Regions from separate parts of the Cupriavidus sp. GW823-FHT06D04 genome, predicted to be linked through region 2. Evidence: predicted binding sites of a transcription regulator. Region 2 holds the regulator's gene; each other region holds the start of a gene.
The links. The regulator sigma-54, encoded in region 2, starts transcription at its own class of promoters, with help from an activator protein. The targets are predictions, from matches to a motif close to TGGCANGNAANCTGCTTT.
Positions count from the first base shown of each region.

Region 1: the regulator sigma-54 is predicted to act here: its motif matches at 4,740-4,757, upstream of AC1Q7H_RS05100 (pilin).
Region 3: the regulator sigma-54 is predicted to act here: its motif matches at 5,102-5,119, upstream of AC1Q7H_RS11070 (ammonium transporter).

Region 1 is NZ_JBXAHL010000002.1:293,916-304,159, reverse strand. It holds gene AC1Q7H_RS05125 (beta-barrel assembly-enhancing protease) at 1-519, opposite strand, end outside; gene moaC (cyclic pyranopterin monophosphate synthase MoaC) at 617-1,096, shown strand; gene AC1Q7H_RS05115 (hypothetical protein) at 1,325-1,759, shown strand; gene AC1Q7H_RS05110 (hypothetical protein) at 1,774-2,280, shown strand; gene AC1Q7H_RS05105 (PglL family O-oligosaccharyltransferase) at 2,282-4,084, opposite strand; gene AC1Q7H_RS05100 (pilin) at 4,184-4,672, opposite strand; gene AC1Q7H_RS05095 (TerC family protein) at 4,994-5,689, opposite strand; gene sucD (succinate--CoA ligase subunit alpha) at 5,936-6,817, opposite strand; gene sucC (ADP-forming succinate--CoA ligase subunit beta) at 6,917-8,083, opposite strand; gene AC1Q7H_RS05080 (DUF2889 domain-containing protein) at 8,173-8,868, opposite strand; gene recX (recombination regulator RecX) at 9,180-9,647, opposite strand; gene recA (recombinase RecA) at 9,748-10,244, opposite strand, start outside.
Region 2 is NZ_JBXAHL010000002.1:122,146-132,389, forward strand. It holds gene hprK (HPr(Ser) kinase/phosphatase) at 1-570, opposite strand, end outside; gene ptsN (PTS IIA-like nitrogen regulatory protein PtsN) at 651-1,106, opposite strand; gene hpf (ribosome hibernation-promoting factor, HPF/YfiA family) at 1,562-1,912, opposite strand; gene AC1Q7H_RS04275 (RNA polymerase factor sigma-54) at 1,961-3,448, opposite strand; gene lptB (LPS export ABC transporter ATP-binding protein) at 3,584-4,384, opposite strand; gene lptA (lipopolysaccharide transport periplasmic protein LptA) at 4,442-5,092, opposite strand; gene lptC (LPS export ABC transporter periplasmic protein LptC) at 5,161-5,790, opposite strand; gene AC1Q7H_RS04295 (KpsF/GutQ family sugar-phosphate isomerase) at 5,834-6,817, opposite strand; gene AC1Q7H_RS04300 (monovalent cation:proton antiporter family protein) at 6,959-8,938, shown strand; gene AC1Q7H_RS04305 (ribbon-helix-helix domain-containing protein) at 8,957-9,331, opposite strand; gene AC1Q7H_RS04310 (DJ-1/PfpI family protein) at 9,434-10,012, opposite strand; gene AC1Q7H_RS04315 (adenine phosphoribosyltransferase) at 10,231-10,244, shown strand, end outside.
Region 3 is NZ_JBXAHL010000006.1:57,674-67,917, reverse strand. It holds gene mdoH (glucans biosynthesis glucosyltransferase MdoH) at 1-497, shown strand, start outside; gene AC1Q7H_RS11085 (hypothetical protein) at 603-1,190, opposite strand; gene AC1Q7H_RS11080 (Bcr/CflA family multidrug efflux MFS transporter) at 1,577-2,782, shown strand; gene AC1Q7H_RS11075 (mechanosensitive ion channel family protein) at 2,802-3,656, opposite strand; gene AC1Q7H_RS11070 (ammonium transporter) at 3,868-5,070, opposite strand; gene AC1Q7H_RS11065 (HU family DNA-binding protein) at 5,578-5,859, shown strand; gene AC1Q7H_RS11060 (acyl-CoA thioesterase) at 6,069-6,554, shown strand; gene AC1Q7H_RS11055 (CreA family protein) at 6,569-7,051, shown strand; gene AC1Q7H_RS11050 (acid phosphatase) at 7,085-7,927, opposite strand; gene AC1Q7H_RS11045 (class I adenylate-forming enzyme family protein) at 7,975-9,723, opposite strand; gene AC1Q7H_RS11040 (SDR family oxidoreductase) at 9,821-10,244, opposite strand, start outside.

The sequences.
Region 1 (10,244 bases), 170 kb from region 2:
ATCGGACAGCAGCGGATCCGGCACGTATAGCGGGTCGCGGCGGATATCGCGCATTATGCGGTCGCCCAGGCGCTTTTCCATGTCGGGCGACAGCGACGCCGTGGACGGGTCGCCCAGGTCCGGCAGTTGCACGCCGCCGGCCTCCACCACCGCGTTGTTGGTGCGCAGGCCGAACTCGGACTTCTGGCCCGCCTTCACGCTGCGGTTCAGGTTGTCATAGACCTGGTCGCTGGCCTCGCCCGAGATGGCGGGCACCGGCTGCGGCGGCCTGGCCACGGGTGCAGCCGCCACCGGCGTGGCTGGCGCCGTGGTCGGGCGCGGCGTACCCTGGGGCCAGGCCGGCGCCGCCAACGTCAGCGCCAGCAACGCCGCCAGTGGCCGCCGCCATGGCATCCATGCGCCGCCAGCGCGGCAATGGCTGTCGTCGCCGCGATGTGACGCCGAACCGGCAGGAACAGCGTCCGCCACGGCGCCAGGGCCGCGTGCTGCAGACCTGCGAAGCGATGGGTGTTTTGACATGTTGCTATGATAGCGGCCTCCCGTGGCCGTTCCCATCGGATGCTTCCCAGGGACGCTGGCGGCCACCTGCACGCAGTTCGCACTGAAGCTCACGATCATGACCCAGCTCACCCATTTCGATACCGCCGGACAGGCCCACATGGTCGACGTCGGCGACAAGGCCAGCTCCCACCGCGTCGCCGTGGCCACGGGCACCATCACCATGGAGCCCGCCACCTTCGCGCTGGTGCGCGACGGCAGCGCAAAAAAAGGCGACGTGATCGGCATCGCCCGCGTGGCAGCGATCATGGCCACCAAGCGCACCGCCGACCTGATCCCGCTATGCCACCCGATCGGCCTGACCAAGGTGGCGGTCGAGTTCGCACTGGACGAGGCCACCGCCACCGTCGCCTGCACCGTGCGCACCGAAACCCGCGGCCAGACCGGCGTGGAGATGGAAGCGCTGACCGGCGTGCAGGTGGCGCTGCTGACGATCTACGACATGTGCAAGGCAGTGGACCGCGGCATGGTAATCGGCAATGTGAAGTTGCTGGAAAAGCATGGGGGCAAGTCGGGGGATTGGGTGGCGGCCGGCTGACCTCCACACGTGACGCCTGCAACACGCGCCGCGATGGGCCCTGTCACGACGTCTTACGCCAACGTCGTTCCCCGGTAATAAAGGTAACGCCGCATTTCCAGCCGCGCCGCCGTGGCGCCGGCGCGGGACAATTTGGTATTCAATACGATTGCAGGCCCACGCTGGTTGCAGCCTGCTGACCCTGTCCGTGGCGTGCCATGCGGTGCGCGCGGGGAAGAGGTGGATACCATGAACGGGCGCATGCTCTGCCAGATCGCCCTGGCACTGGCGGCCACGGCCGCAAGCGGCGCCGCCCTCGCCGGGCGGGCCGATCTCCACGATGCCGCTTTGCACGATAGCGACGCACGCGGCGGCTTTATCAAGACGCGCACAAGCGTCGGCGTGGGCCTCTATTTCGGGCCCGGCGTGTTCTACGGCGGCTACCCGTATGGCTACCCCGCCCCGTACTACTACCCGCCCGCCGTGGTCACCGCACCCGCGGCGCCGCCGCAGTACATCGAACAGGGACCGAACGGCCCCGTGCCGGTCCCCGGCCCGGACGGCGTAGCGCCGCAGCAGGGCTGGTGGTACCACTGCGACCAGCCCGAAGGCTACTACCCCTATGTGCAGTCCTGTCCCGGCGGCTGGCAGCGCATACCGGCACAGCCGCCGGCCAACTCCTGATGCGGGGTGACACCATGCATGCCCTGACCCGCGCCACGCTGGCCGTGGCCACCCTGACCCTCGGCGCGTGCGCCGTGATGCCTGCCGGCCCCAGCGTGATGGTGCTGCCGGGCACCGGCAAGAGCTTCGAACAGTTCCGCGCCGACGACTACAACTGCCGCCAGTTCGCCTTCGGGCGGGTGGGCGGTGTCTCATCCTCGCAGGCCGCCAACAATGCGGCCGTCGGCAGCGCCGTAGTCGGCACCGCGCTGGGCGCAGCGGCGGGTGCGGCCTTTAATGGCGGTTCGGGTGCGGCGGTGGGTGCGGGCGTAGGCCTGCTGACTGGCGCGGCGGTCGGCGCGGGCAATGCCCAGTACGCGGGTTACGGCACGCAACAGCAATACGATGCCGCCTACGTACAGTGCATGTACGCCAGCGGCAACCGCGTGCCCGCCCCCGGACGCGTCGCCGCTGCGCCGCGGTATTACTACAATCCGCCGCCTCCGCCACCGGTATATTACAGCCCGTATCCGTACTATTAGGTCAGCCCCGGGGCCATTCGGAGTACCGACGCGAACGGTCGCCAACCCATGCGCAGAATGCCTGCGGGCGTTCATCTGGCGTCAGGTCGCGGCATGCCTTCGCAATCTCAGCGTATTGCGCGACTTCATCGCCAAGGTAGTACCAGCGCAGCCGTTCCATCCACTGGCGACCTTGCGCAGGATCGCCGGTCAGCGCCAGCAGCCATGCGGTGCGCGCGATCATGGTCGGCGTAGGCAGCAGGTGGACGGCGGCGATGTGGGCGGGCAACAACTCTGCCGCATTGGCCGGCGTGATGGTGGCCTGGCCGGCAGCGTCGGCCTGCGCGTGCTGGCGGAACCAGAAGCGCGGCATCGGCAAGGCATTGCGGTGGCCTTCGCTGCTGGCGTATTCGCGGGCTTCGGCGCGGCGGTAGTCTTGCCACATGGTGGCCAGCACGGCCGCGGCCACCACGACAAACGCGATCGCCAGCGCCCGTGCCACTGGCATCGGCACGCGCCAACGCCCGAAGCCTGACGGCTCCAGCCAACCGAGCATGAAGCAGAACGGCAGGAAGAAATAGAGGTAATGCAGCGGGTATTCGAGCATCGAATGCGCGCACAGCATCGCCAGCCAGGTAAGAACCAGCACGGTCTGCTTGCGCTCTTCGCTATCGCCGTGCCACAGGCGAACGCGAACCACGCGCCATAGCCACGCCAGCAGGATCAGGCCTACGCCGGCGGCGCCGACGATGCCCGTCTTCGCCAGCAAGTCGAGGATGGCGTTGTGGGCGTGCAGGGACATCTCCACCTTCACGCCGACTTGCTGCATTTGCTGGAACTGCGCCCAGCCGAACTCGCCCCAGCCGACGCCGAACCAGGGGTGGGAGCGGAACATTGCCAGCGCGTGGGTCCACAGCGCGCCGCGCGCGGACATCTGGTCTTCTGCTTCGAGTTGGGCGATGGTGTCGAACAGGCGCCAGTCGAAGGCTTGCCCTGCCGCGCGGATCGCGGGCTGCAGGATCAGCAGCATCGCCACCATTGCTACTGCTGCGACGAGCAGACCGACCGGTCGCTGCATTGGATCCGAGTCGCGCCGCCCGCCTCGTGCGAGCCACGCTGCGACCAGTGCATAGACCGCAGCCAGGCCAACATGCAGCACGCCGGTGCGCGAACCGGACAGCACGACGCCGCTTTCCAGCAAGGCCACCGCGGCGAGCCACATCGGGAAACGCAAGCGGCCACGCGAGGCCAGCCACACTGACGCCACCAACGCTAGGCCTTCAACGGTGGCCTGGTGGTTGGGTTGGTTCAGGTTGCCCCAGAGGCGGCGGTTGGCGTCGTAGAAGTAGGTGGAGACTAGACCGAAGGCGCGGGGTTCAAGGTGGAACAGTTGTACCCACTGCGTCACGACACCAAGCAGGCCAGCGATGAGGAAAGCCGTAGCGAGGGTGTCAGCAATGTCACGATTGGACGCTGGCAATGCGCGGCAGTACCCCCAGGATGCACGCGTCACCATCGCGCCAAGGAGCAGCGTGAGAACAGTGACGAGGCTGCTGCCGGTGATATCAGAGTTGCCGGTGACGCTGAGTACAAGGCTGACAGCGACCAGCCAGACAAACAGCAGCGATATCCACGGCATCGACACGGAACGCGATGCAGTTGGCTGTCGGACTGCATGGATCGCGATGACGGCGGTGGCGCAGAGTGCGGCTGTCCATTCGCCGTAAAAGGTGGCTAGCGGCAGGGTGTGCCGGGAAACTAGCAGCGGAAAGGCAATCGTTAGGACAACGGCTATCGCCGGAATGACAGTCCTGGACGGCAGCATGAGAACGCCTTGTTGGAGAAAAGGCGCATGATAGCTTGGACGAAGGGGATAGAAAAAGGCGCCCGAAGGCGCCCTTCCCCCCAAAGATTCTCAACCAGATTAGACGCCGGTCTTGGATTTGGTACAAGCCGCTGCACCGCCTGCGCCGGCTGCGTTTGCAACAACAAAAGCAACAGAAGTTGCCGAGGGCGTCGGCGTGACCGTTACAACACAGTTTCCTGCGGCAGCCGTACCCGTGAGGGTGATCACGCCGGCGGCATAAGTCACTGTGGCATTCGTGGGAGTAGGAACGCCCGCCGTGTAGCCGCCACCATTGGCGCTGGGCAGGCCCGTTGCGGTAACGTCATTGCAAGGCGCTGCAATTGCCGTCTGAGCGTTGTTTTGAACGCATTCCGCGATCGCCTGTTTCAGGGGAGCAATAGAAGTGATGTTGTCCGACCAACGCGAGCGCGTCACGTAATCCTGATACTGCGGAATCGCAATCGCCGCCAAAATACCAATGATCGCCACCACGATCATCAGTTCGATCAGCGTAAAGCCCTTCTGGACACGACGGCCCAGTTTCTTCAGTTGTTGTACCCGTTGCATGATTTGACCCCTCGAAGAGATTTTAGTTGAGCGTTGCACGTCTTCGGTTTCGTGACGCGGGGACTATTGAGCAGTAAGCGTGCCAGCGGCATCCCCCATCCGCAGGGGGTAAAAAAACGACAAATTTCGTCACCCGTCAGGGGGATGCTTGCCGGATGCGCCAAAATTTGTCACTTGCGCCCCCCTACCACCGCGCCCAACCGACAAAATGTGCGATCACTCACATGAGTTAGTTGGCCAAGGCACCGACGACCGCCTTGCCGGCGCGCCAACGAAAAAGGGCGGCCAGTTGGCCGCCCTTCTCGCCTGGGCGGAACCTCGTCAGGCGGTCTGTGCCGACCGGCGGCTCAGCAGCTTGCCCATAAGCACCACCAGGATCGCGCCGGCGGCGCCGAATACCAGGTGGGCGTGCGGCACGTGGACTTCGAACCAGGCGGCGTCGACCGGGTCGCTGACCAGCATCTCACCCGCCAGGTAGCCGAGCAGCGCGGCGCCCAGCACGATGATGACCGGGAAGCGCTCCATGACCTTGAGCAGCAGCGTGCTGCCAAACACGATCAGCGGGATCGACAGGCCCAGACCGATGATCAGCAGCATCAGCTGGCTGCCTTCGGGGCCCTTCTGCGCAGCGGCGGCCACGGCCACCACGTTGTCGAGCGACATCACCAGGTCGGCGATCAGGATGGTGCGGATGGCGGCCCAGATATTGTCCTTGCCATCGTGCCCTTCCTCGTCGTCATCGCCGGTCAGCAGCTGCACGCCGATGTAGACCAGCAGCACGGCGCCGACGATCTTCAGGTACGGCAGGCTCAGCAGCTTGACCGCGGCCACGGTCAGCACCACGCGCATGATGATGGCGGCGGCGCTGCCCCAGAAGATGGCCTTCTTCTGCTGGGCGGGCGGCAGGTTGCGCGAGGCGAGCGCGATCACCACCGCGTTGTCGCCGGACAGGACGATATTGGTCAGGATGATCGATCCCAACGCAATCCAGAAAGTGGTGGAAGACAGCAGTTCCACGGGGAGGCTCCTCGAGTTCTATCTATAGGTCCGACCCGTCATATGACGGCAATTCGGATGTCTGAAAACACAGACATGACTGTTTAACGCACGAACCTTACGATTCGGTTTCAATTCCGGCTGGTGCCGCTTGGGAGATACCCTAGTAAGTGTCCCACCAGAATGACATTGCCCCCGCACGCGGCGGGGGCAATGTCTTATCATTTCCGCGCAGGCGGAAACGACGTACTGAACATCGTCAGCAAATTACAGCATCGCCTTCAGCAGGCGGCCCATCTCCGACGGGTTCTTGGTCACCTTGATGCCGCAGGCTTCCATGATTTCCAGCTTGGCCTGGGCGGTATCGGCACCGCCCGAGATCAGCGCGCCGGCGTGGCCCATGCGCTTGCCCGGAGGCGCGGTCACGCCAGCGATGAAGCCAACCACCGGCTTCTTCATGTTTTCCTTGATCCAGTAAGCCGCGTTGGCCTCGTCCGGACCGCCGATCTCACCGATCATGACCACGGCGTCCGTTTCCGGATCGTCGTTGAACATCTTCATCACGTCGATGTGCTTCAGGCCGTTGATGGGGTCGCCACCAATGCCGACAGCCGACGACTGGCCCAGGCCCAGCGCGGTCAGCTGGCCCACGGCTTCGTACGTCAGCGTGCCCGAGCGCGACACCACGCCGATGCGGCCCTTCTTGTGGATGTGGCCCGGCATGATGCCGATCTTGATTTCGTCCGGCGTGATCAGGCCCGGGCAGTTCGGTCCCAGCAGCAGGGTCTTCTTCTTCTCGCGGCGCATGCGGTCCTTGACTTCCATCATGTCGCGCACGGGGATGCCTTCGGTAATGCAGACCACCAGGTCCAGGTCGGCGTCAACAGCTTCCCAGATCGCGGCAGCGGCGCCTGCGGGCGGCACGTAGATGACCGACACGGTGGCGCCGGTCTGGGCCTTGGCGTCCTTGACGCTGGCGTAGATGGGAATGCCTTCGAAGTCTTCACCGGCCTTCTTCGGGTTCACGCCCGCGACGAAGCAGTTCTTGCCGTTGGCGTAGTCGCGGCAGCCACGGGTGTGGAACTGGCCGGTCTTGCCGGTGATGCCCTGGGTGATGACCTTGGTGTCTTTGTTGATCAGAATCGACATGCTGTAATCCTTTGCTTGGCTACGAGCGGCGCGCGCGAGGGCGCATCAAAGCGCCTGCGCACCGCCCGCGTTCGCGTATGGTTGCGTTCGTGCGACGGCTTACTTGCCAGCGGCAGCGGCCACCACCTTCTGGGCGGCTTCTTCCATCGTGTCGGCCGAGATGATGGGCAGGCCCGAGTCGGCCAGCATCTTCTTGCCGAGGTCTTCGTTGGTGCCCTTCATGCGCACGACCAGCGGCACCGTCAGGTGCACGGCCTTGGAAGCGGAGATCACGCCTTCGGCGATCACGTCGCAACGCATGATGCCGCCGAAGATGTTGACCAGGATGGCCTCCACGTTCGGGTTGCTCAGCATCAGCTTGAAGGCTTCGGTCACCTTCTCGGTGGTGGCACCGCCGCCCACGTCGAGGAAGTTGGCCGGCTCGCCGCCGAACAGCTTGATGGTGTCCATGGTGGCCATGGCCAGGCCGGCGCCGTTCACCAGGCAGCCGATGTTGCCGTCCAGCGAGATGTAGGCCAGGTCGAACTTCGAGGCTTCGATTTCGTTGGCGTCTTCTTCATCCAGGTCGCGGTAGGCAACGATTTCCGGGTGACGGAACAGCGCGTTCGAGTCGAAGTTGAACTTGGCGTCCAGCGCGATGACCTTGCCGTCGCCGGTCAGGATCAGCGGGTTGATTTCAGCCAGCGAAGCGTCGGTTTCATAGAACGCCTTGTACAGGCCTTGCAGGGCCTGGCGGGCTTGCGCCACGCTCGCGTCGGGCACGCCGATCTTGCGGGCGATGTCGTCGGCTTCAGCGTCGGTCAGGCCGACCGACGGCTCGATGATCAGGGTGTGGATCTTTTCCGGGCTGTGGGCAGCGACTTCTTCGATGTCCATGCCGCCTTCGCTCGAGGCCATCAGCGCGACCTTCTGCGAAACACGGTCCACCACCAGCGAAACGTACAGTTCCTTCTTGATGTCGGCGCCTTCTTCGATCAACAGGCGGTTGACCTTCTTGCCTTCCGGGCCGGTCTGGTGCGTGACCAGCTGCATGCCCAGGATGTTCGAGGCGTAGGTCTTGACGTCGTCGATGCTCTTGGCAACCTTCACGCCGCCGCCCTTGCCGCGGCCACCCGCATGAATCTGGGCCTTGACGACCCACACCGGGCCGCCGAGCGTTTCTGCGGCCTTCAGGGCCTCGTCAACCGAGAACGCGGGGATGCCGCGCGGAACCGGCACATTGTATTTGCGCAGGATTTCCTTGCCTTGATACTCATGGATATTCATGCGTGTTTCCTTTCGGGTAGGCGTAAAAGGTAGAAGGGAAGAATCTGAAAGAAGACGAACTCTCTCGTCAGGCTGGCCAATCCTGAGAATCAGCCGGAGGTGCCGGTCGGCCGCTCGGCCGGGACAGCGTCGTTGCCATCATTGCCGCGGTCGCCATTGGCCGCGGGCGGCGCCTGAGGCGCAGTCGCGACGGCAGGTGCTGCCTCGGCCCGTACCTTGGGCGTCGGCTGGTGACCATACCAGCGCGGGTAAAACTGACGAACCACCTCGCCATCGAAACGCAGGGCGTGGCAGCCGTTCAACTGATAGGGCGGCTCCGGATTCGGGTCGTCCTCGCCGTTGTCGCGGATATTGATGACTTCACCGGCAAAGGCCTGGATCGCCGTGCTGGGCAGCACGCCCGCGGCCTCGGTCAGGTGCGAGCAGCCGTGCATGCCGCCCAGGCGCTCACGCACGGCCTTGCGAAAGCCCTTGCGCAGGTTCAGGCCGATCAGCTTGCGGTAAGCCGGGCCGATCGTGTCGCAATGGGACGGGTACGGCACCCAGTCCGAGCAGGCCTCGGCATCCAGCACCGTCATTTCCTCATTGATCGTGACGCGCAGCCACAGGTCGTGCAGGGGCTGGCCTACCGGCCGGACGCGGTCGCCGGCCAGTTCGATGTCGCGAGGTTTGGTGTCGGTCAGGCGCACCTCGATATCCCACAAGCCGTCCTCTCTCTGGTACGCCTCGGCCGTAATGGCGCGACGGTGACGCTGGGAGCGGTTGACGGGCTGGGACAGAGGCATGGCCAGGCTGGAAATACGGGGGACTGGGGAACGGCGGTGCCGGAGCACCGAATAACCCGGGGAGTTTAACATGCCGCGCCACGTTGACCGGGAACATCCTTGCGCAGCAACTGTCGCGGCGCGATTGTCGGCCGACCATGGCACCCGGCATGACACAGCGGCTTGGCGCAACGCACCAGCAAACACGGGCTCAGCGATGGCAACAAAATCGTCTGCAGTCCAATCGGGAGATGACGCAATGCAGCGAATTTACCCTGATGGCAGTGCAGGTACTCCGGGTGAAAAATGGCGCTTGCGCCATACGCCGGTACTTAACCCTCGTCGCCATAGTCTTCGTCCGCACCCTGGATGATCTTGCTGACGACCGAACGCGAGAACCCGCGCGCCACCATGAAGCGGATCTGCTTGGCCCGCGCCTCGGGTGTGTCGGGCGGAGTGCCGAAGCGCTTGCGCCAGACCTCACGGGCGCGCTCCACTTCCGTGGCGCGCAGCCGCTCTTGTAGATCACCCAGCTGCTCGCTGCCGAGCTTGTGGGTCTTGGCCTCCTGCATCACGCGCGCGGTGCCGTAGCGGGCGCCGCGGCGGTGCACCAGGCTGTCGGCAAAGCGCTGGTTCGACAGCCAGTTCTCGCGCTCCAGCGCGTCCAGCAACTGCTCCAGCTGCTCGGCCGACTCGGCATGCGGCGCCAGCTTGCGCGCCAGTTCGGCACGGCTGTGCTCGCGGCGCGACAGGTAGCCGACGGCGCGGGCCTTCAGCGAGAGCGGGGGACGGGTTGCCATGGGTTACCGAATTCTGTGGATGGGGACCCGCGCCAAGCAAAAAGGCCGGGGCATCGGCGATGCCCCGGCCTTCCGGATGGCGCAATGGCCGCTGGCGCGGTCAGTCTTCGACCGCTACCGGCGTGGCAGCCGCCGTGGGGTTCATGGCCACCACGCCCAGCGCCGCGCGCACCTTGTTTTCGATCTCGTCGGCAATGTCCGGGTTCTCGCGCAGGTATTCGCGCGCGTTGTCCTTCCCCTGGCCGATCTTGTCGCCGTTGTAGCTGTACCAGGCGCCGGACTTCTCGACGATCTTGGCGTCCACGCCCAGGTCGATGATCTCGCCCTGGCGCGAGATGCCCTGGCCATAGAGGATGTCGAAGAAGGCTTCGCGGAACGGCGGCGACACCTTGTTCTTGACCACCTTGACCTTGGTCTCGTTGCCGATCACGTCGTCGCCCTTCTTGATCGAGCCGATGCGGCGGATATCCAGTCGCACCGAGGCGTAGAACTTCAGCGCGTTGCCACCAGTGGTGGTTTCCGGCGAGCCGAACATCACGCCGATCTTCATGCGGATCTGGTTGATGAAGATCACCAGGCAGTTGGTGCGCTTGATGG
Region 2 (10,244 bases):
CACGAAGTCCACGGCATCGTCGGCCACCAGCCCGTGGCCGCGCGAGATCAGTTCCAGGCCCAGTTCGCTCTTGCCCAGGCCCGATTCGCCCATGATCAGCACGCCCATGCCCAGGATGTCGAGGAAGACCCCGTGCATGGTCACGCGCGGCGCGGAGATGCGCGACAGGTACAGGCGCAAGTGGTCGATCACCGCGGCCGACGACACCGGCGTGGTGAACAGCGGCGTGGACGAGCGCGTGCAGCGCAGTTCCAGGTCGGGCGGCGGCTCCATGCCGTCGGCGATCACCAGGAAGGGCGGCTCCAACAGGATCAGCTCGCCCATTTGGCGCTTGCGGGTCTCATCGTCCAGCCGCTGGTAATAAGTGATTTCGGGCTTGCCGAGCACCTGGATGCGGTTGGGGTGGATCAGGTTCAGGTGGCCCACCAGGTCGGCGGCGGAGGTGGCTTCGCGGGCGAACTCCACGTCGAAGGCGCGGTCCGCGCCTTCCAGGCCGGCCACCCACGAGAGTTTGATGTCGGCTGCGTTGTCGTCGAAGATGGACTGGGAGGTGACGCCGGTGAGTTCCATGCGGTATGACTGGTGGGGCGGTTTGCGAAGCGCCTGGCGCCTGCCCGGTCTGGTGCCGGCCCGCCTGGGGGATCAGGGGATCAGGGATGCCATGCGATCAGCAACTGATGGACGGCATCGGGCGTCGGCAGCGTGGCCAGTCCTTCGCGCATGTCGCGGTCGGAAAGCAGTTGCGCGATTTCTGACAGGATTTCCAGGTGCTGCTGCGTAGCCTGTTCGGGCACCAGCAGGAAGATCAGCAGCGATACCGGCTTGCCATCCGGCGATTCGAACGGAATCGGCTCGGCCAGGCGCATGAAGGCGGCCAGCGGCTGCTTCAGGCCCTTGATGCGGCCGTGCGGGATCGCCACGCCGGCGCCCAGGCCGGTGGATCCCAGCGACTCGCGCGCGAACAGGTTGTCCGTCACGATGGCGCGCGCCACACCATGGTTGTTCTCGAAGAGGAGCCCGGCCTGCTCGAACACACGCTTCTTGCTGGTGACGCTGACGTCCAGGGTGATGTTGCCGGGTGGCAGCAATTTGGCCAAACGATTCATGGGCGATGCGCAGGATTTCAGTTAGCGGGCAGATCGTTCCGCGGGGCAGTGGGCTGGCTCCGGGCTGCCGTTGGCCTGGCCGGAGGCGTCCGGCCCATTATAGAGCAGCGACTACCCCCGTATTGTGCAGCGCAGCGGGGCAAGCCGGTGCAGAACGATACATGGTGATGCAATCGTGCCTCCGGGCCGGGAGCCGGCGCACCGATGCGGGGCGCGGCCAGGATTCCCTCTCTTTGTATGGCGCAGCATACACCTTGGCGCTGCGCTTGCGAACACTCTTGCCCATTCGGGTGAAAAGCGTTGGCTCCGGCGCCACAGCCGGGCCGCACCGCCAGTGCGGGCGCGGCATGCCGGCGGCAACCCGGAACGCAAGGGCGCAAAAAAGCCGCGCTTCGTGGCGCGGCTTGCCTGTTCAATCCTGATTCAGCAGCCCGCTGCGGGGCTGCCGGGCACGGTCATTGCTGCATTTGCGCTGCGGCCATCTGGTACTTGACCGCTTCGCGGTCGTGGCCTTGCACGCGATCCTTGTAGCGGATCACCTGACGGTCCAGCTTGTCGACGAGTGCGTCGATCGCTGCATATAGGTCTTCGTGATGCGCCTCGACAAAGATGTCCTTGCCCTTGAGATGTAGATTAATTTCCGCGTACTGACGCCGGTCCTTTTCCTTGTGGTTGTCGACAGAGAGCAGCACGCTAACGCCAATGACCTGATCGAAATGCCTGACGATTCGCTCCAGCTTCGTTTCCACGTACTCACGCAGAGGGGGCGTGATGTCCAGGTGGTGTCCACTGATCTTGAAGTTCATAGCGCTTCTCCTTCTGAAAGAGCCTCACCAGGCAGGCGGTGGGCTCGGCTACAAAGACTTGCGGAGATTGACTGCGGGGATCTTCAGGGCTTCGCGATACTTGGCAACAGTGCGGCGCGCAACAACAAAGCCTTGCTCACCCAGCAGTTCGGCAATGCGACTGTCGGAAAGGGGATTCCTCGGGTCTTCGGCTCCTATCAGTTGCTTGATCAAGGCGCGGATGGCCGTTGATGAAGCCGCGCCACCGGTTTCGGTGGACACGTGGCTGCCGAAGAAGTACTTCAGTTCGAAAGTACCCATCGGCGTTGCCATGAATTTATTGGTCGTCACCCGGGAGATGGTTGACTCGTGTAAACCCAGTGTATCGGCAATCTCCCGCAAAACCAAGGGGCGCATGGCGATTTCGCCGTGACTGAAAAAGTTCTTTTGACGCTCGACAATGGCCTGCGAGACACGCAGGATTGTGTCGAACCTTTGCTGGATGTTCTTGATCAGCCAGCGCGCCTCTTGCAGCTTTTGCTGCAGTCCGGCCGTGCCGGACTCACCCTTCGCGCCACGCAGGATTTGGGCATACATATCGTTGATGCGCAGCCTCGGCATCACATCCGGATTGAGCTGCGCGATCCAGCCGCCGCCACCCTTGCGCACGAACACGTCCGGCACCACAAAGTCCGCTTCCGGGCGGCTGTACGCATGGCCGGGGTAGGGCGCCAGCGAGCGGATCAGTTCGTGTGCGGACTTCAGTGCCACTTCATCTACCTGCAGCGCCTTCTTCAGCCGCGTGTAGTCGCGTACTGCGAGCAACTCCAGGTGATTGCTAACGATGTTCAGCGCCAGTTCGCGTTGCGGGTGCGTCAGGCGTCGCAACTGCAGGGCCAGGCACTCGGCGGCGTTGCGCGCACCCACGCCGGGCGGGTCGAAACTCTGCAGCAGCGTGAGGATGGCGTGGACTTCGTCGATCTCGAACTCGAGTTCTTCCGGCAACTCCGTGCAGATCTCCTCAAGCGATGCGCTCAGGTAGCCATCGTCGTCGAGCGATTCGATCAGGAAGATGGCCAGGCCTTTGTCGCGCGCCGAGATCTTCAGCGGCGTGAGCTGCTCCATCAGGTACTCGCGCAGCGTGGGCTCGGCCTCGCGCAGCTGCATCGGCGTTTTTTCATCCTCGTCGCCCTGGGGGCGGCGGGCAAAGTCGTCCAGGCTCCAGTCGCCGCTGCCGTAGTCGTCGCCGTTGCCGTTGCCGCTGTCGCCATAGCTGTCGTCGTCACCCGCGCCGTCGGCGCGAGCCTCGCCATTGCCCTGGGGCTCAGCCGGGGCGGGCGCCGGTGCGCTCTGCAGGTTGACCGAGCCGTCGGCCGCCACGCGCAGCGGGCTTTCGATCCAGTCGTTCTCGCGCTCGAGCAGCGGGTTTTCCGTCAGCGCCTGTTCGACCTCTTGCTGCAGTTCCAGCGTGGAGAGCTGCAGCAGCCGGATCGACTGCTGCAGTTGCGGGGTCAGGGCCAGATGCTGGGAAAGACGGAGCTGTAGCGACGGTTTCATGCGAGCTATTCTATGCGCATCTTTCCGTTGTTGGAACGGAAATTGCTATCGCTTATGCGGTCCGATCGCCGCTGGCTGTGGGAGGGCCCACGCGCGCCCGCGAAGAGGCCTGCCGCTCGCGGGCAGGCCGTTAAGTCACATGCGGAAGTTCTCGCCCAGGTAGACGCGCCGCACTGCGTCATTGGCGATGATTTCCTCGGGCTGGCCCGCGGCCAGCACCGTGCCTTCGCTGATGATGTAGGCGTGGTCGCAGATGCCGAGCGTCTCGCGCACGTTGTGGTCGGTGATCAGCACGCCGATATTGCGTGCCTTGAGGAAACTGACGATGCGTTGGATCTCGCCCACGGCGATCGGGTCCACGCCGGCGAAGGGTTCGTCCAGCAGGATGAAGCGCGGCGACGACGCCAGCGCGCGCGCGATTTCCACGCGGCGGCGCTCGCCGCCCGACAGCGACAGCGCCGGGTTGTTGCGCAGGTGCGCGATCTGCAGGTCGTCGAGCAGCGAATCCAGGCGGCGCTCGATCTCGGTCTTGGGCAGCGGCTTGCCGTTGCTCACCTGAAGCTCCAGCACCGCGCGGATGTTCTCTTCGACGTTGAGCTTGCGGAACACCGAGGCTTCCTGCGGCAGGTACGACAGCCCCATGCGCGCGCGCTCGTGGATCGGCAGGCCGCTGATGTGGTCGCCGTCGAGCACGATATCGCCTTCGTCCAGCGCCACCAGGCCCACGATCATGTAGAACGAGGTGGTCTTGCCCGCGCCGTTAGGCCCGAGCAGGCCGACCACCTCGCCGCTCTTCACGTCGAGCGAGACGTCCTTGACCACCGTGCGCGAGCCATAGCGCTTCTTCAGGTGGCGCACGACCAGCGTGCTGCCGCCGGGAAGGACGGTGGAGGCTTCGACGGAAGGCTTGTCGGCGATGGTTGCGGTATCGGTCATTGGCACGGTCTGGCGTTCAGGCGTTTCTGGCGCGGGCAGGCAAGCCGGCGCCAGGCGTCAGGGTTTGTTGGCAGGCGCGGGCGCCGTCTTCAGGTCCAGCGGCGAGCCGCCATTGCCCGTGGCGCCGGCCTTCTGGTCCTGGCGCGGCGACAGCACCGCGCGCACGCGACCGGACGGATTGGCGGCCGCGGCGTCGCCACTGCCGCCGCCGGCGGCCGTGTAGAACTCCTTGCGGCTGTCGTAGGTCAGCACCGCGCCGCGGATCTCATCGACCTGCTTGGCGCCCTGCAGGCGCGCCATGCGGGCATTGCCGATCAGCTTGGAGTACTCCTGCTTGCCGTCGTACTCGATGCGGTCGCCCCAGCCGTCGATGTATTCGTCGACGCCTTCGCGCTTCTGGCGGATGTAGGCCTGCTTGCCCGGCTTGGCGGTGGCTACCGCGAACTGGTAGCCCTCGGGGTCGGTGCGCAGTTCGGCGGCGTCGGACTTCAGGATCATGGTGCCCTTGGTTAGCACCACGTTGCCGGTCAGCGTATAGATCTGCTTGACGTCGTCGTAGCTGGCGTTGTCCGCCTCCAGCACCATCGGCTTGTCGCGGTCCGCGCGCTCGGCCAGGGCGGGCTGGGCCAGCAGGCCGAAGGCCATGGCCAGGGCGAGCAGAGCCGGGGCGGTGCGTCGACGGGACGATGTCGTCAGGGAAGCAGTCATGTTGGCAGGGGTTGCTTGAGGGCGTCTGGGTACGTTGGTGCGGGTTGGTGCGGCCCCCGGGCCGGGGCTCAGGACCCCGGCGCGCGGCCTGGGGACGGCCCGGTGATGATGGTGCCGCGTACATTGCCGAGCAATTGTACTTCGCGCGTGACGTTGTTGAAGATCAGGCCGTTGGCGGTCATCACCGACGGGCCGCGCGTCAGCTTGACTGGCTTGTCGGTCTTGACGATGTCGTCATTGATCAGCAGCTGGAAATAACTGGATGCGGCGGTCAGCTGCGGGTCCTTGGACACGTCCACGCCCTGCTGGCGCATGACGAAGCCGTTGCCGTACAGGTCGATCACCGAGCCCTCGGCGTTCATGCGGCCCATATCGGCGCGGGCGGTGACCGGCGGGCGGTCCGGCTCGTACGCGCGCATGGCGGGCCGGGTCACTTCGTAGGTCTGGTCGTCCTCGAAATGGACCATGCGCTCGCCGGTGAAGCGGATCTTGGTGCTGCCGTCCGGCGCCAGCTCGGTGGCCGAGAAGCGGTCCATGAAGTAATCAGGCTCATGCTTCTTGGTGCTTTGCGCGGCCAGGTCTTCCTTGGGGGAGTTGATCTGGACCAGCCAGAACGTGCTGCCCGCCACGAAGGCCATCAGCAGCAGCGGCAGCAGCCGCATGACGATGCCGCTGAGGGAGGCGAGGAGTGCCTGCATGGTGTCCTTGGCGTTGTGCCGGTTGTGCCGGGCCCGCGCCCGCTCAGATGACCTTGGCGCGGGTCAGGTCGTGGATATGCAGCGCGCCGGTCAGGCGGCCGTCGTCGTCCACCACCAGCAGCTGGTTGATGCGGTTGGCTTCCATCACCTGCACCGCCTCGACGGCGAGCTGGTTCTCGTTGACCACGTGCGGGTTGCGGTGCATGACCTCGCCGATGGGCACGGTCTTCCAGTCGCGCGGGGTTTCCAGCAGGCGGCGCAGGTCGCCGTCGGTGAAGACGCCGATGGCGTGTCCGTCCGGATCCACCACGGCGGTCATGGCCATGCCCTTGCGGGTGATTTCCATCAGCGCCTGGGCCAGCGGCGTGTTCTCACGCACCTCGGGCACGGCGTTGCCGGTGCGCATCACGTCGCGCACATGGGTCAGAAGCTTGCGCCCGAGCGCGCCGCCGGGGTGCGAGCGGGCGAAGTCTTCCTCGCCAAAGCCGCGCGCGTCCAGCACCGCCACTGCCAGTGCATCGCCGAGCGCCAGCGCCGCGGTGGTGCTGGCCGTCGGCGCCAGGTTCAGCGGGCAGGCTTCTTTCTCGACCGCCGCGTCCAGGTGGACGTCGGCCAGCTTGGCCAGGTTGGAGTCGGGGTTGCCGGTGACCGAGATCAGCCGCGCGCCGATGCGCTTGACGATCGGGATGATCGACAGCAGCTCGCCGGTCTCGCCAGAATTGGAGAAGGCGATCAGCACGTCGTCGCGCGTGACCATGCCCAGGTCGCCGTGGCTGGCTTCGGCCGGGTGCACAAAGAACGCCGGCGTGCCGGTAGAGGCCAGCGTGGCCGCGACCTTGCGTCCGATATGGCCGGACTTGCCAATGCCCGAGACGACCACGCGCCCGGTGCATTGCAGGATCAGCAGCACGGCACGGGCAAAGTCGCCGTTCAGGCGTCCGGAAAGTGCGGAAACCGCATCGGCTTCGGTCTGGAGAGTGTCGCGGGCGAGTCTGAGTGCTCGATCCGCATCGAAATTGGCTATCATGGCGACGAAGTATACCAACGAATGCGATGGCGCCTGGCCCGACCCATGGCGCACGTCGTGCTTGCCGTGCTCGCCGTATTTTGCCGGCAGGGTGCCCGTGCCGGGTCGGACGCGCGCCTGGCCGGTCACCCAGACCGCCTGATGCATTCTCCGCTGGAACTGACCCTGGTGCTGCTGGCCGCCGCCGTCTTCGGCGTGGTCGCATTCCGCATGCTGCAGCTGCCGCCGATGCTGGGCTACCTGGCCGTTGGCATCCTGATCGGCCCGCATGCGCTGGGGCTGGCCAGCGACACCGCGCAGACCAAGTACCTGGCCGAATTCGGCGTGGTCTTCCTGATGTTCTCGATCGGGCTGGAGTTCAACCTGACCAAGCTGCGCTCGATGAAGCGGCTGGTGTTCGGCCTGGGCGGCTCGCAGGTGGTGCTGTCGATGCTGGCGGTGGTGCCGGCCAGCTGGGCTTTCAACTGGCTGTTCCCGCTGTCCTGGCAGGCGTCGGTGGCGCTGGGCGGGGCGCTGGCGATGTCTTCCACCGCGATCGTCTCCAAGATGCTGTCCGAGCGCATGGAGCTGGAAAGCGAGCACGGCCGCAATATCATCAGCATCCTGCTGTTCCAGGATCTGGCGGTGGTGCCGCTGCTGATCGTGATCCCGGCGCTGTCGCGCGATCCGGGCGACCTGATGGTGGCGCTGGGCCTGGCCACGGTCAAGATCGTGGTGGCCCTGGGCGCCATCTTCTTCCTCGGCCAGCGCCTGATGAGCCGCTGGTTCCACGTGGTGGCGGCGCGCCGTTCGCAGGAACTGTTCATGCTGAACCTGCTGCTGGTGACGCTGGGCATGGCGGCGCTGACCGAGCGGCTGGGCCTGTCGATGGCGCTGGGCGCCTTCATGGCGGGCATGCTGATCTCCGAGACGCCCTACCGCCACCAGGTGGAAGAGGACATCAAGCCGTTCCGCGACGTGCTGCTGGGGCTGTTCTTCGTCACCATCGGCATGCTGCTCAATATCCGCGTAGTGCTGGATCACGTATGGCTGGTGCTGGCGCTGCTGGTGGTGCCGGTGCTGTTCAAGCTGGTGCTGATCGCGCTGCTGGCGCGGGTCTTCGGCTCGCGCCAGGGGGTGGCCATCCGCACCGGGCTGGGGCTCGCGCAGGCCGGCGAATTCGGTTTCGTGCTGCTGAACCAGATCGACGGCCTGAACCTGGTCGACCCGGTGCTGATCCAGGTGATCCTGGCGTCGATGCTGCTGTCGATGCTGGCCGCGCCATTCCTGATCCAGTACAGCGACGCCATCGTGCTGCGCTTTACCGCCAACGAATGGCTGATGCAGTCGCTGAACATGACCCGCATCGCCGCGCAGAGCCTGCAGACCGAGAAACACGCCATCATCTGCGGCTTCGGCCGCAGCGGGCAGAACCTGGCGCACATGCTGGAGCGCGAGGGCATCAACTACGTGGCGCTGGACCTGGACCCCGACCGCGTGCGCGAGGCCGCCGCGGCCGGCGATACCGTGGTCTACGGCGACGCCGGCCGGCGCGAGGCGCTGATCGCCGCCGGCATCCACCGCGCCGCCGCCCTGATCGTCACCTATGCCAACACTCCATCGGCGCTTAAGGTGCTGCACCACGTGCAGGAGCTGGCGCCGGCGCTGCCGGTGATCGTGCGCACGGTGGACGATTCAGAGCTCGACACGCTGCAGAAGGCCGGCGCCACCGAAGTGGTGCCCGAGATCATCGAGGGCAGCCTGATGCTGGCCTCGCACGCGCTGGTGCTGCTGGGCGTGCCGATGCGCCGGGTGGTGCGCGGCGTGCAGCAGGCGCGCGACGCGCGCTACAGCCTGCTGCGCGGCTATTTCCACGGCCGCGACGATGATGAGGACATGGTCGAGCGCGATTCGGTGCGGCTGCACTCCGTGTCGCTCGGGCCGCAATCCACGGCGGTGGGGCGGCGCCTTGGCGTGCTGGGGCTGGAGCGCATCGGCGTGGAAGTGACCGCGGTGCGCCGGCGCGGCATCCGCGCCTTCGACCCGGAGCCCGAGACAGTGCTGGAACCGGGCGACATCGTAGTGCTGCGCGGCCCGCCCGAGGCGCTGGAAGCGGCAGAGACGCGCATCCTGAACGGCTAAGCGGGGCCGCCGGATGCGTCAGTGCGGACGCGCCTCGACCCAGGATTCCGGCAGGTTGTCGAGCACGGCGCGTGCGTCCAGCGAGCGGATCGGCACGCTGGTATCGGCCGGGATGCGGCCCTCGCCTTGCAGCATCAGGTAGCGCAGGCAGCACACACGCAGGAAGGACGAGAAATTGCCCGCCACCGCCTCGCTGCCGCGATGTTCGGTCAGTTCATCGTGCAGGCGCGTGATCAGCTGGTTGACGGTCATGTCGTCGCGTCGCGCCAGTTCTTCCAGCACTTCCCAGAACAGGCTCTCGAGCCGGATGCTGGTGGCCACGCCATGCAGGCGCAGCGAGCGCGACTGGCTTTGGTACGACGCCGGATTGGCGCGGATAAAGATTTCACACATGGATGCTCCCGTGCGGGCGGCGCGGCCGGCGGGCATGTGCACGGCTCGCCGCAGGGGGGCGGGCCGTGCCTTCACGCGTGGGGGCGCCGCGTGCGGAAAGCTCTAATGTACGATCCGCGTACCCAGCACGGCAAGGAACTGTGCCAGCCAGGCCGGATGCGCGGGCCAGGCCGGGGCGGTGACGAGGTTACCGTCGGTATGGGCGTGGTCGACGGGAATATCGGCATAGGTGCCGCCGGCCAGCTTCACCTCGGGCGCGCAGGCTGGGTAGGCTGAGCAGGTCTTGCCTTCCAGCACGCCTGCCGCGGCCAGCAGCTGGGCGCCGTGGCAGACCGCGGCGATCGGCTTGTCCGCCTGGGCGAAGTGGCGCACGATCTCCAGCACGCGCGCGTTCAGACGCAGGTATTCCGGGGCGCGGCCGCCGGGGATGACCAGTGCGTCGTAACTGGCGGGGTCGATCCCGGCAAAGGTCGCGTTGAGGGTGAAGTTGTGGCCGCGTTTCTCGGTGTAGGTCTGGTCGCCCTCGAAGTCATGGATGGCGGTGGCGCAGGCGTCGCCCGCCTGCTTGTCCGGGCAGGCGGCGTGGACGGTGTGGCCGACCATCTGCAGTGCCTGGAACGGCACCATGGTTTCGTAGTCTTCGGCGTAGTCGCCCACCAGCATCAGAATCTTTTTTGCCATCGCGGTCTCCTGTATGGTTACGGGTGTCCGGCGGGTGCCGGACGCGGCAGCCCGGCCCCTTGGCTAGCCAACCGGGCCGGCAGGGCCATTGTGCTGGCCGCCCCGGTGGCGCGGGTGGTAACTGGTTACCGCGCCGGCGGCCACCCCTGCCGCGACCCACTGCGACCCCTTTCTGACTGGTGCGCGCCACGCTGCGCGCCTACCGTCTCCAGACCCCTATGGCAGATTCCAT
Region 3 (10,244 bases), on a different contig from region 2:
CCTACGTGCTGTGGTTGTTGCCGATCGTGGGCTCGCTGGCGCTGTCGATCCCGTTGTCGGTGATGCTGTCGCGGGTGTCGTTCGGTCGTGCCTCGCGCAATGCGGGCCTCTTCATGATCCCTGAGGAGACGCAGGTACCGCGGGAAATCGTCGAGACGCAACAGCATGTCGAAGCCGCGGCCGAAACGCCTGACTTTGTCGACGCCGTGGTGGACCCGGTTACCAATGCGCTGATGTGCGCGACCGCCACGCCGCGCGTGGTGCAGCCGGAATCGTCCCGCAGGCGCCATGAGGCCCTGGTCGAGCATGCGCTCACGCATGGCCCGCGCGCGCTGACCCCCGCGCAGAAGCATGTGCTGCTGGGCAATCCGTTTGCACTGGCACGCCTGCATGAACTGGTATGGGGCTCGCCGCTGGCCGATGCCGGCTGGAAGGACACGCGCATCCTGGTGCGGCGCGCGGCCAACGTGCTGCCGCTGCGCCCGCGCGCTGCCTGAGCGGGACTGACGCAAAACGAGAACGGCCCGCATCTGCGGGCCGTCTTTTTTGCGCGGGCGGCGTGCCGTCACGCGTCAATTGCAATCGATTCTTGTTTGTGTTGGCTAGCGCAGCGCCGCCGTGCAGATGGGCGCGTTGATGTAGACATCGCCGATGCGGCGCTCGCCACGGTCCTTGCGCGTCATGTAGCGGAACATCAGGCTGATGCCAAGCTTGGTCAGGATCTCGACGTCGCGGTTGGCGCAGATATTGCGCTGCAGCGGCGCGGCGTAGTTGACCTCGAAGCTGGCCAGGTCCAGCATCGGCCCGCGGTAGTTGGTGAGCTCCAGCTGGAACAGCACATGCTTGCCGGGGATCGACTGGCAGCGGCGCAGCCGCGTTTCGCCGTCGATTTCGATCGGCAGGGCGTCGTTGAGCTGGCGGCAGGCGCGTGCCAGTACGTTGTCGGGCCGTGTGGTGTTGCGCAGCAATTCGGGCACGCCGGCGGCGCCGGTGTTCTGGCCGGTGGCAGCGCCCTTGAGCATGCGTGACAGCGGGTCGGCCTCATCGATCGCGGGGGCCGGCGCCGAGGCGGCGACATTGCGCGCCTGCACCGGCGCGGCGTTGCCGGGCTGGGGCAGCAGCAACAGCAGCGCAGCCGCGAGTGCGGCCGGGCCTAGCGAAGCGGGAAGCGGCGTGTGTCGTATTCTCATGCAGGCTAACGTTGCCGGGACCGATACTGTCGTCCGTCTCTGCGTGGCCGACGGTGTGGCTTGCGCCGACAGGCTGGCATTGTACCCTCCACCTTGCCGCAGGTGAAAGCCGCGCCACCCGGCAAGGGCATCTGCAGCGCCGATTCGCGCTGCCGTGATCGCAAATGACCTGACCTCACTATTCACCAATAGCGCCAACTTCGCCAGCACCATCGGACCCGACTTAGGCAGGGCAGTTTTTCTGAACGACTGTTTCAAAACCCTGCACGCCAGGACCGTACCGCCTTCGTTATGCTGTGCAACAATTGCGCCTTTTCACGGGTTGCAGGCGCGGGCCGCAAGCAGGCTGGCCGTGCGTGACAACGCCGTTCCCCCGGATACTTTCCATGCCCCGTTCCACCAGCGCGGCTTCTCCCGCGCGCTTTCCTGCCTGGCTGCTGATCTGCGGTTCGCTGATGGCGATCGCGCCGTTGTCGATCGACATGTACCTGCCGAGTTTTCCGTCGCTGGCTGGCGATCTCGGCGTGGACATCGGCCAGGTGCAGTTGACCCTCGGCACATTCCTGGTGGGGTTGGCGCTGGGGCAGGCCTTCTATGGGCCGTTCAGCGACCGCTTCGGGCGCAAGCCGCCGCTCTATGTCGGCCTGTGCCTCTACGTGGCCGCCGCGGTGGGCTGCGCGCTGGCACGCAGCGTGGAGTCGCTGATGCTGTGGCGCTTCCTGCAGGCGCTGGGCGGCTGCGCCGGCATGGTGATGGCACGCGCGGTAATCCGCGACCGGCTTGAGGCGCATGAGTCGGCGCGCGCTTTCTCGTCGCTGATGCTGGTGATGGGGGTTGCGCCGATCCTGGCACCGATCGTCGGTGGCGGCATTCTCTCGGTATCGGGCTGGCGCACGATCTTCTGGGTGCTGGCGGCGGCCGGGATGCTGATCCTGCTGCTGGTCCACCTGCGCATGGAAGAATCGCTGGACCGGCGCCATGCGGCGCCGCTGCGGCTCGGCACCGTGGCGAAAAGCTATGCCGAGCTGCTGCGGGATCGCGAATTCCTCGGCTACTCGCTGTCTGCCGGTTTCGGCTCGGCAGGCATGTTCGCGTATATCTCCGGGTCGCCGTTCGTGCTGATCCAGCTGCACGGCATCGCGCCGTCGCACTACGGTTTTGTGTTCGGCGCCAATGCGCTGGGCCTGATCACGATGTCGCAGCTCAACGCCAGGCTGGTGCGCGGCCGCTCGCTCGATCAGGTGCTCGGGGGCGCGCTGCTGGCGGCCTGCGCGGCGGGCCTGGCGCTCGCTTTTGCCGCGCTTGCAGGCGTGGCGGTGCTGCCGGTGCTGCTGGCGGGATTTTTCGTCTTTATCGGCGCGCTCGGTTGCGTATCGCCGAATGCGTCGGCACTGTCGCTCGCCCATCAGGGCCATCGCGCCGGCACGGCCTCGGCGCTGATGGGCACGCTGCAGTTTTCACTCGGCACGCTGGGCGGCGCGGCCGTCAGCCTGTGGCGCGACGGCACCGCGCTGCCGCTGGGCGTGGTGATGGCGGCCTGCGGTGCAGGCGCGGTGCTGATGCGCTACTACGGGCGCTCAGGCCCCCGTTGACACCGGCTGCGAGCCGTCGTCAGGCGGCCTGTTGCGCGGCGGCTTGCTGGGCGGCAGCCTGTTGCACCACCACCATCTGCGCCGGCATCGGTGCGGCATAGCCGGCCTGGCCGAAGCTCTCGCGGATGATGCGGTTGGTATCGAAATAGACTTGCCAGTAGTGGTCATTGTGGCAGTGCGGACGCACCGCCAGCACCGGGCCGACCAGCGTGAACTCCAGGATCTCGACGTCGATCGGGGGCTCGGCCAGCACGTTGGGGATCTCCGCGATGCGGGTCTTCAGCAGCGCTGCCGCATGGGCAGTGTCGGTGCTGCCGGCAAGCTGCGCTTTCAGTTCGACGCGCCGGTACGGGTTGGCCGTAAAGTTCTGGATGGTATCGCTGAAGATCTTGTTGTTGCCGACCACGGTTTGCACATTGTCTGGCGTGTCGAGCGAGGTGGCGAACAGGCCGATCTCGCGCACCGTGCCGGTCACGCCGCCGATTGTCACGAAGTCTCCTACCTTGAACGGGCGCAGCACCACCAGGAACGCACCGGCAGCGAAGTTCGCCATCAACCCCGACCAAGCCATGCCGATGGCCACGCCAGCGGCGGCGATCAGTGCGGCAAAGGTCGTGGTCTGGATGCCGAAGTAGCCGAGGATGCCAATCACCAGCACCACGTTCAGCGTCACGGTGACGATCGAGCCGACATAGCGCAGCAGCGTGGGATCGACCTGCTGCTTGCCGAGCGCGTTCTGCACCATGCGCACGACAAAGTGGATCAGCCAGCGGCCGATGACCCAGAAGGCAAGGGCCGCCAGGATCTTGACCCCGAATTCTGTCGCGTAGGTGACAACCAGGGCCTTGAGGTTATCGAAGGTAGTGGCATCCATCGGCGTAGTCCTTTAATGTTGGTGTCCGGCCGGCCGCCGGCACAACATCCCCCGATTCAGCCGGCAGCGATGTGCTAGCCCTGCGCGCTGTTGCGGCGCAATACATGGGCACGGCAATTATTGAGACGCCGTACCGGAAGTGCAAGCAAATTATTGTTAAGACAAGCTGCCTTGCGCAGCTTGTCTATTTAAATCAGGACGGCCCGCACCATTACCAGTTGGTTTCCCGCTCCGGCGTTGCCGAAATCCGGTGCAAGGTCAGGTCCGCTCCGTTGAATTCGCCTTCGGCATCCAGCCGGATGCCCACCAGCTTCTTCAGCGCGCCATATACCAGGGTGCCGCCGGCCAGCGCCACCACGATGCCAAGCACGGTGCCAATTGCCTGCGCGCCCAGCGACACGCCGCCCAGCCCGCCCAACGCCCTGGCCCCGAAGATGCCCGCAGCAATGCCGCCCCAGGCGCCGCACAGCCCGTGCAGCGGCCACACGCCGAGCACGTCATCGATATGCCATTTGTTCTGCGCCAGCGTAAACATATAGACAAAGAGCGCGCCGGCCACCGCCCCGGTGATCAGCGCGCCGAGCGGGTGCATCAGGTCCGAGCCCGCGCACACCGCCACCAGCCCGGCCAGCGGCCCGTTGTAGGCAAAGCCCGGGTCGTTACGTCCGGCCGCCCAGGCCGCCAGCGTGCCGCCGGCCATTGCCATCAGCGAGTTGATCGCCACCAGGCCGCTGACCTTGTCGACCGTCTGCGCGCTCATGACGTTGAAGCCGAACCAGCCCACAGCCAGCACCCAGGCGCCCAGCGCCAGGAACGGGATGTTTGAGGGCGGATGGGCGCTGATGCGGCCGTCCTTCTGGTAGCGCCCGCGCCGCGCGCCCAGCAGCAGCACCGCCGGCAGCGCGATCCAGCCGCCCAGCGCATGCACCACCACCGAGCCGGCAAAGTCATGGAACGGTGCGCCGGCCACGCGCGTGATCCAGTCCTGCACGCCAAAGCGCTGGTTCCAGGCGATGCCTTCGAAGAACGGATAGACAAAACCCACCAGCACGAAGGTGGCGACCAGCTGCGGATTGAAGCGTGAACGCTCGGCAATACCGCCCGAGATAATCGCCGGAATAGCCGCGGCAAATGTCGCCAGGAAAAAGAACTTGACCAGTTCGTAACCGTTTTTCTGCGCCAGCGTTTCGGCCCCGGACATGAACTGCACGCCGTAGGCAATGGTGTAGCCGATAAAGAAATAGGCGATCGTCGAAACCGCAAAATCCACCAGAATCTTTACCAGTGCGTTGACCTGGTTCTTCTTGCGCACCGTGCCCAGTTCCAGGAAGGCAAAGCCGGCGTGCATGGCCAGCACCATGATGGCGCCTAGCAGGATAAACAGGGCGTCGGTGCCGGTCTTCCAGTTGTCCATAGTGACCTCATGCTCAAAATGGGAGCGTGGGTATGCAAAAAGCATTCCAGCAATGGCCGCATCCTGGTGCCACGTGCACCTTGTCGGGTAAAACCGCACCGGAATGCCGCGCGCAGACCGGGGCGGCGCTGTTGGCACCGTTGCCACTGGCATCGCCGTGGTGGTGCGGATGCGCCGAAATGGCGCGCAGCGGCGGCGCAGGCTGAACCGTTATGGTGCGACGCCCCATTTGTGGGAATTTGTCCTATGCTCTGGTTTGCCCCGGGCGCGAGCCGGCCTGGCGTTGCCGCGCGGCAGGACGGCCTGGCAAAGTCGGCTTCTGGCAAGCGGGAAAAGCGATGGAAATTGCCCGCTAACCGGCCTCAATCAAGGATTTGCGGGTTTTTTTGTCGCATTGGTGCCACTGGGGATTGCTCTACGCGCAACGGGCAGATTAGACTGCGCCGATCGATGGCTTTGCCGCGAGGCACGCACATCGGTGACGACGACCAACAAGGGAAATCAGCCATGAATAAAGGTGAACTGGTATCGGCCATCGCCGCGGAAGCAGAACTGAGCAATGCCGCCGCCGAGCGCGCGCTCAACGCAGCGCTGGACAGTATCAAGAAGGCAGTGGCAAAGGGCGATTCGGTGACGCTGGTGGGCTTTGGCAGCTTCAGCGCCGGCAAACGCGCCGCCCGCACCGGCCGCAATCCGCGCACCGGTGAAACCATCAAGATCCCGGCCGCCAAGACGGTCAAGTTCTCTGCCGGGCAGGGTTTCAAGGACGCGGTGAACAAGAAGAAGTAAGCAGTTTGCGTCCACAGCGTGAAAAGCGGCCTTGCAGGCCGCTTTTTTGTTGCCCGGCACGGCCACCCTTGCCGGCACCGGGCTGCCGCCGGCAACGGCGGGCACGATCCGGGTTAAACTGCCGGCGCCAGCGTTCCGGCGTGCATTCAGGCAATGCCGCCCTCGCAGGTTCGCCCCCGAAATCCCGCCCCGCAATCCGTACCCGCATCATGAACGACCAGTCCCACCAGCTTTCCATGACCGTGCTGATGACGCCGGACATGGCCAACTTCTCCGGCAACGTCCACGGCGGCACCATCCTCAAGTACCTGGACATGGTTGCCTATGCCTGCGCCAGCCGCTACGCCGGCCGCTACGTGGTGACGCTGTCGGTCGACCAGGTGGTGTTCCGCCAGCCGATCCACGTGGGCGAGCTGGTGACCTTCCTGGCCTCGGTCAACTTCACCGGCCGCAGCTCGATGGAAATCGGCATCAAGGTGGTGACCGAGAACATCCGCAGCAAGCTGGTGCGCCATACCAACAGCTGCTACTTCACCATGGTGGCCGTGGACGACAACGGCACGCCGGCCGAGGTGCCGCCGCTGGAGCCGCGCGACGAGGTGGAGCGCCAGCGCTTTGCCGCCGCCCAGCAGCGCCGCGCGCTGCGCCAGGAAATGGAAAAGCGCCACGACGACATCAAGTCGTCGGTGACCTGAATACCGACCCCGCCATGAAGCGCAACTGCAATCGCATCCGCACGGTCCTGGCCGTCGCCTGTCTGGCGGCCGCCTCGGGCGCCTACGCCGAGGAGATCGGCAGCGTCAGCACCAATTTCCGCATGACCGGCTCCGACAAGGTCGTGATCGAAGCTTATGACGACCCCCAGGTGGACGGCGTGACCTGCTATGTGTCGCGCGCCCGCACGGGCGGTATCAAGGGCCAGCTGGGCATGGCCGAAGACCCGCCGGAGGCATCGATCGCCTGCCGGCAGGTGGGCACGATCGCCTTCAAGGGGCCGATCCGGCAACAGGACAACGTCTTCTCCGAACGCATGTCGATCCTGTTCAAGGTCCTGCACGTCGTGCGCGCGGTCGACCGCAAGCGCAACACGCTGGTGTACCTGACGTACTCCGACCGCATTGTCAGCGGCAGCCCGCAGAACAGCGTCACCGCCGTGCCGGTGCCGGCGGGCACGGTCATCCCGGTGAAGTAACCCGTGCAGTAGCCGGCCCGGGCAACCGGCGGATCAGGGGGCCAGCGCTGCGCTCTCCGCCTGGCAGTCGCGCGACGGGCGCGCGCCGCTGGCGCGTGCCGCCGCCACTTCGCGTCGGGCCTGGTCCAGGTCGGCGCGGAAGGTGGGATCGGCATGCAGCCGCGCCACCGTTGCCGCGGCCATCATGCGGCCCTCGTTGACATCGCTTTGCCAGTGCACGTTGCAGACCACGCGGCTCTGGCCGAACGCGCGCCCGCGCGCCAGGATGTCATTGGCGCGTTCAGGCTCGACCTCCGCCAGGATCAGCGCCCAGGCCCAGCCGATGGCGCTGTGGCCGGACGGGTACGAGCCATCCTTTTCCAGCTTGGCGGCGTCGGCCGGCGTGCACATCGGCGTCTTGTTGGCCACAAAGGGGCGGGTGCGCTTGTAGCGGTCCTTGACGCCGTAGGTGGACAGGCCGGCATCGACCAGGCTGCGCCGCAGCAGGATGTTCAGGTAGGGCGTGTCTTTCTCGCTGACCGGCACGCCCAGCACGCATGAGAACGCGCTGGCAGCCTGCGGGAACGTCAGCACGGCATCTTCGGTGGCCAGCTGCCAGCGCGACGAGCCGCGCAGCGTGCCGGCCTGGCCCGCGGCGTCTTCATCCAGCGCCAGGGCGGGGGAGCCCTGCGCCGGCGGCGCGGGCAGCAGCTTCAGGCTGTCCGGGCGCGCATCGGCCGCCAGGTACCCCGCCGCCACGCCGGGGCGCAGCTCTGGCACCGCGGACAGGTTGGTGCCGCCGGCGGCGCAGCCCGCCACCAGGGCGGCGAGTGCCACCGCGGTCATTGCCCGCACTGGGGTGGACAGGGAGCGGTCACGCTTTGCTTGTTCCGTCAATTGGTCGTCCTTGTTGTTTTGTCGAGTCGGGGCTGTCCTGCCGCGATTCAGGCGGCTGCGTCGAACAGCTTGCGCAGGTTCGACTTCAGGATCTTGCCATTGGCATTGCGCGGCAGCATCTCCTGGTAAATCAGGATACGCACCGGCACCTTGAACGCCGCCAGCCGCGTGCGCACGAAATCCTGCAGCTCGGCCTCGCTCGCCTGCATGCCGGGCTTCAAGCTGACCACCGCGGCCGGCTCTTCGCCCAGCGTCTTGTGCGCGAGCCCGACCACCGCGGCATCCATCACCGCCGGATGCTCGTACAGGGTGCTTTCCACCTCGATGCAGTAGATGTTCTCGCCGCCGCGGATCAGCATGTCCTTCATCCGGTCGACGATATAGACGTAGCCTTCCTCATCCAGCCGTGCAATGTCGCCGGTGCGCAGCCAGCCGTCGGCAAAGGTCTGCGCCGTGGCCTCGGGTTTGTTCCAGTAGCCGCGTACGACATTGGCGCCGCGCGCCATCAGCTCGCCGGTTTCGCCGGGCGGTAACGCGCGGCCGTACCCGTCCACCACCTTCATCTCGCCGATCGGCAGTGCCGGGCCGCTGCTGTCCGGGCGCATCACGTATTCCTCGGCGCTGTGGCTGGTGAAGGTGGACGACGTTTCCGTCATGCCCCAGCCGATGCCGGGTGCGGCCAGCGGGAATACCTCGCCGATGCGCCGCACCAGTTCGGGCGATGCCGGCGCGCCGCCGTAGTTGACGTTCTCCAGCGAGGACAGGTCGAAGCGGTCGCGCTCCGGATGCTCCAGGATCTGCCATGCGATGGTGGGCACGCCGCCGGCCGCGGTGCAGCGCTCGCGCTCGATCAGTTCCATGCCGCGCAGCGCGTCCCAGCGGTGCATCAGCACGATCTTGCCGCCGGTGGCGATGGCGCCGTTGAGCACCGCCATGCAGCCGGTGACGTGGAAGAACGGCACCGCCAGCAGCATGGCCTTTTGCGGTGCGGCGGGGTCCGGCGCGGGAATCGGCTCGCCCCGGCGCAACAGGTTGCGGATCGGGCTGAAGCTGCCGGCGACCGCCACGTTGGTGGAGTTGCGGTGGGTGCCGAGCGCGCCTTTGGGCTTGCCGGTGGTGCCCGAGGTGTAGAAGATGGTGGCGTCGTCGTCCGGATCGATATCGACCTGTGGCGGCGGCTGGTCTGGCAGCGCGGCCCAGTCAGCCGGGGTGCCGATCACGCTCTCCAGCGGGGCCACACGCGGCTCGGAGGCGGTGCCGCCGACACGTGAGGCATAGACGCGTTCCAGCGCCGGGCAGCCTGTCAGGCGTTCCAGGATGCGGTCGAGCCGTTCGGCATCGACGATCGCCACGCGGCTGCCCGAATCGGCCAGGCCATACTCCAGCTCGGCCCCGGTCCACCAGGCATTGAGCGGTGTCACGATGGCACCCGCCAGCAGCGCGCCGTAGAACGCCACCGGCCATTCAGGCAGGTTGCGCATGGCTACGGCCACGCGGTCGCCCTTGCGCACGCCGTCGCGCACCAGTGCATGGGCCAGGGCGATGGCCGCGCGCCGGAAGGCATCGTAGGAGACGCGCTCGTCCTCGTAGACCACGAAGGTGCGGTCGGCAAACGCGCGCGTATTCAGCAACAGCTCGCGCAGCGTGGGGGGGGCGTTCTTCCAGACTGTGGTGGGGATGCCGCGGATCACGCGCGTTTCGGTTTCGAACGGCGCGCCGGGCGCGGTAAGCCGGGCGTGGGCCTCGGCCAGCGACATGACCGGCCAGGTGCCGGCCAACTGCGGATTGCTCGACATGACTGCCTCCCGGAACTGCACTGCAGGTTGAGGGAAATGCAGGAAAGCGGCGGGGGGCGGTGTTGAGGCCGGCGTCCCCAACGCTGGGGCCTGACGCTCAGATGGTCACGCCGCCGTCCACGACCAGCGCCTGGCCGGTCATGAAGGTGCTGGCCGCCGACGCCAGGTAGACCGCCGCCCCGGCGATCTCGACGGGTTCGCCGATGCGGCGCAGCGGGGCGCCCTGGGTGGACTGCTTGTAGCGCTCGGGATCTTCCCACAGCGCGCGCGCAAAGTCGGTCTTGATCAGCCCCGGCGCGATGCAGTTCACGCGCACGTTGTGCGGCCCGAACTCGACGGCGAGGTTGCGCGCCAGTTGGAAGTCGGCGGCCTTGGAGATGTTGTACACGCCGATGGTGGGCGAGCCGCGCAGGCCGCCGATCGACGACACGATGATGATCGAGCCGTCCTTGCGGTCGATCATCTGCGGGGCCACCATCTGGATCAGCCAGTGGTTGGAGATGACATTGTTGTCCAGCACC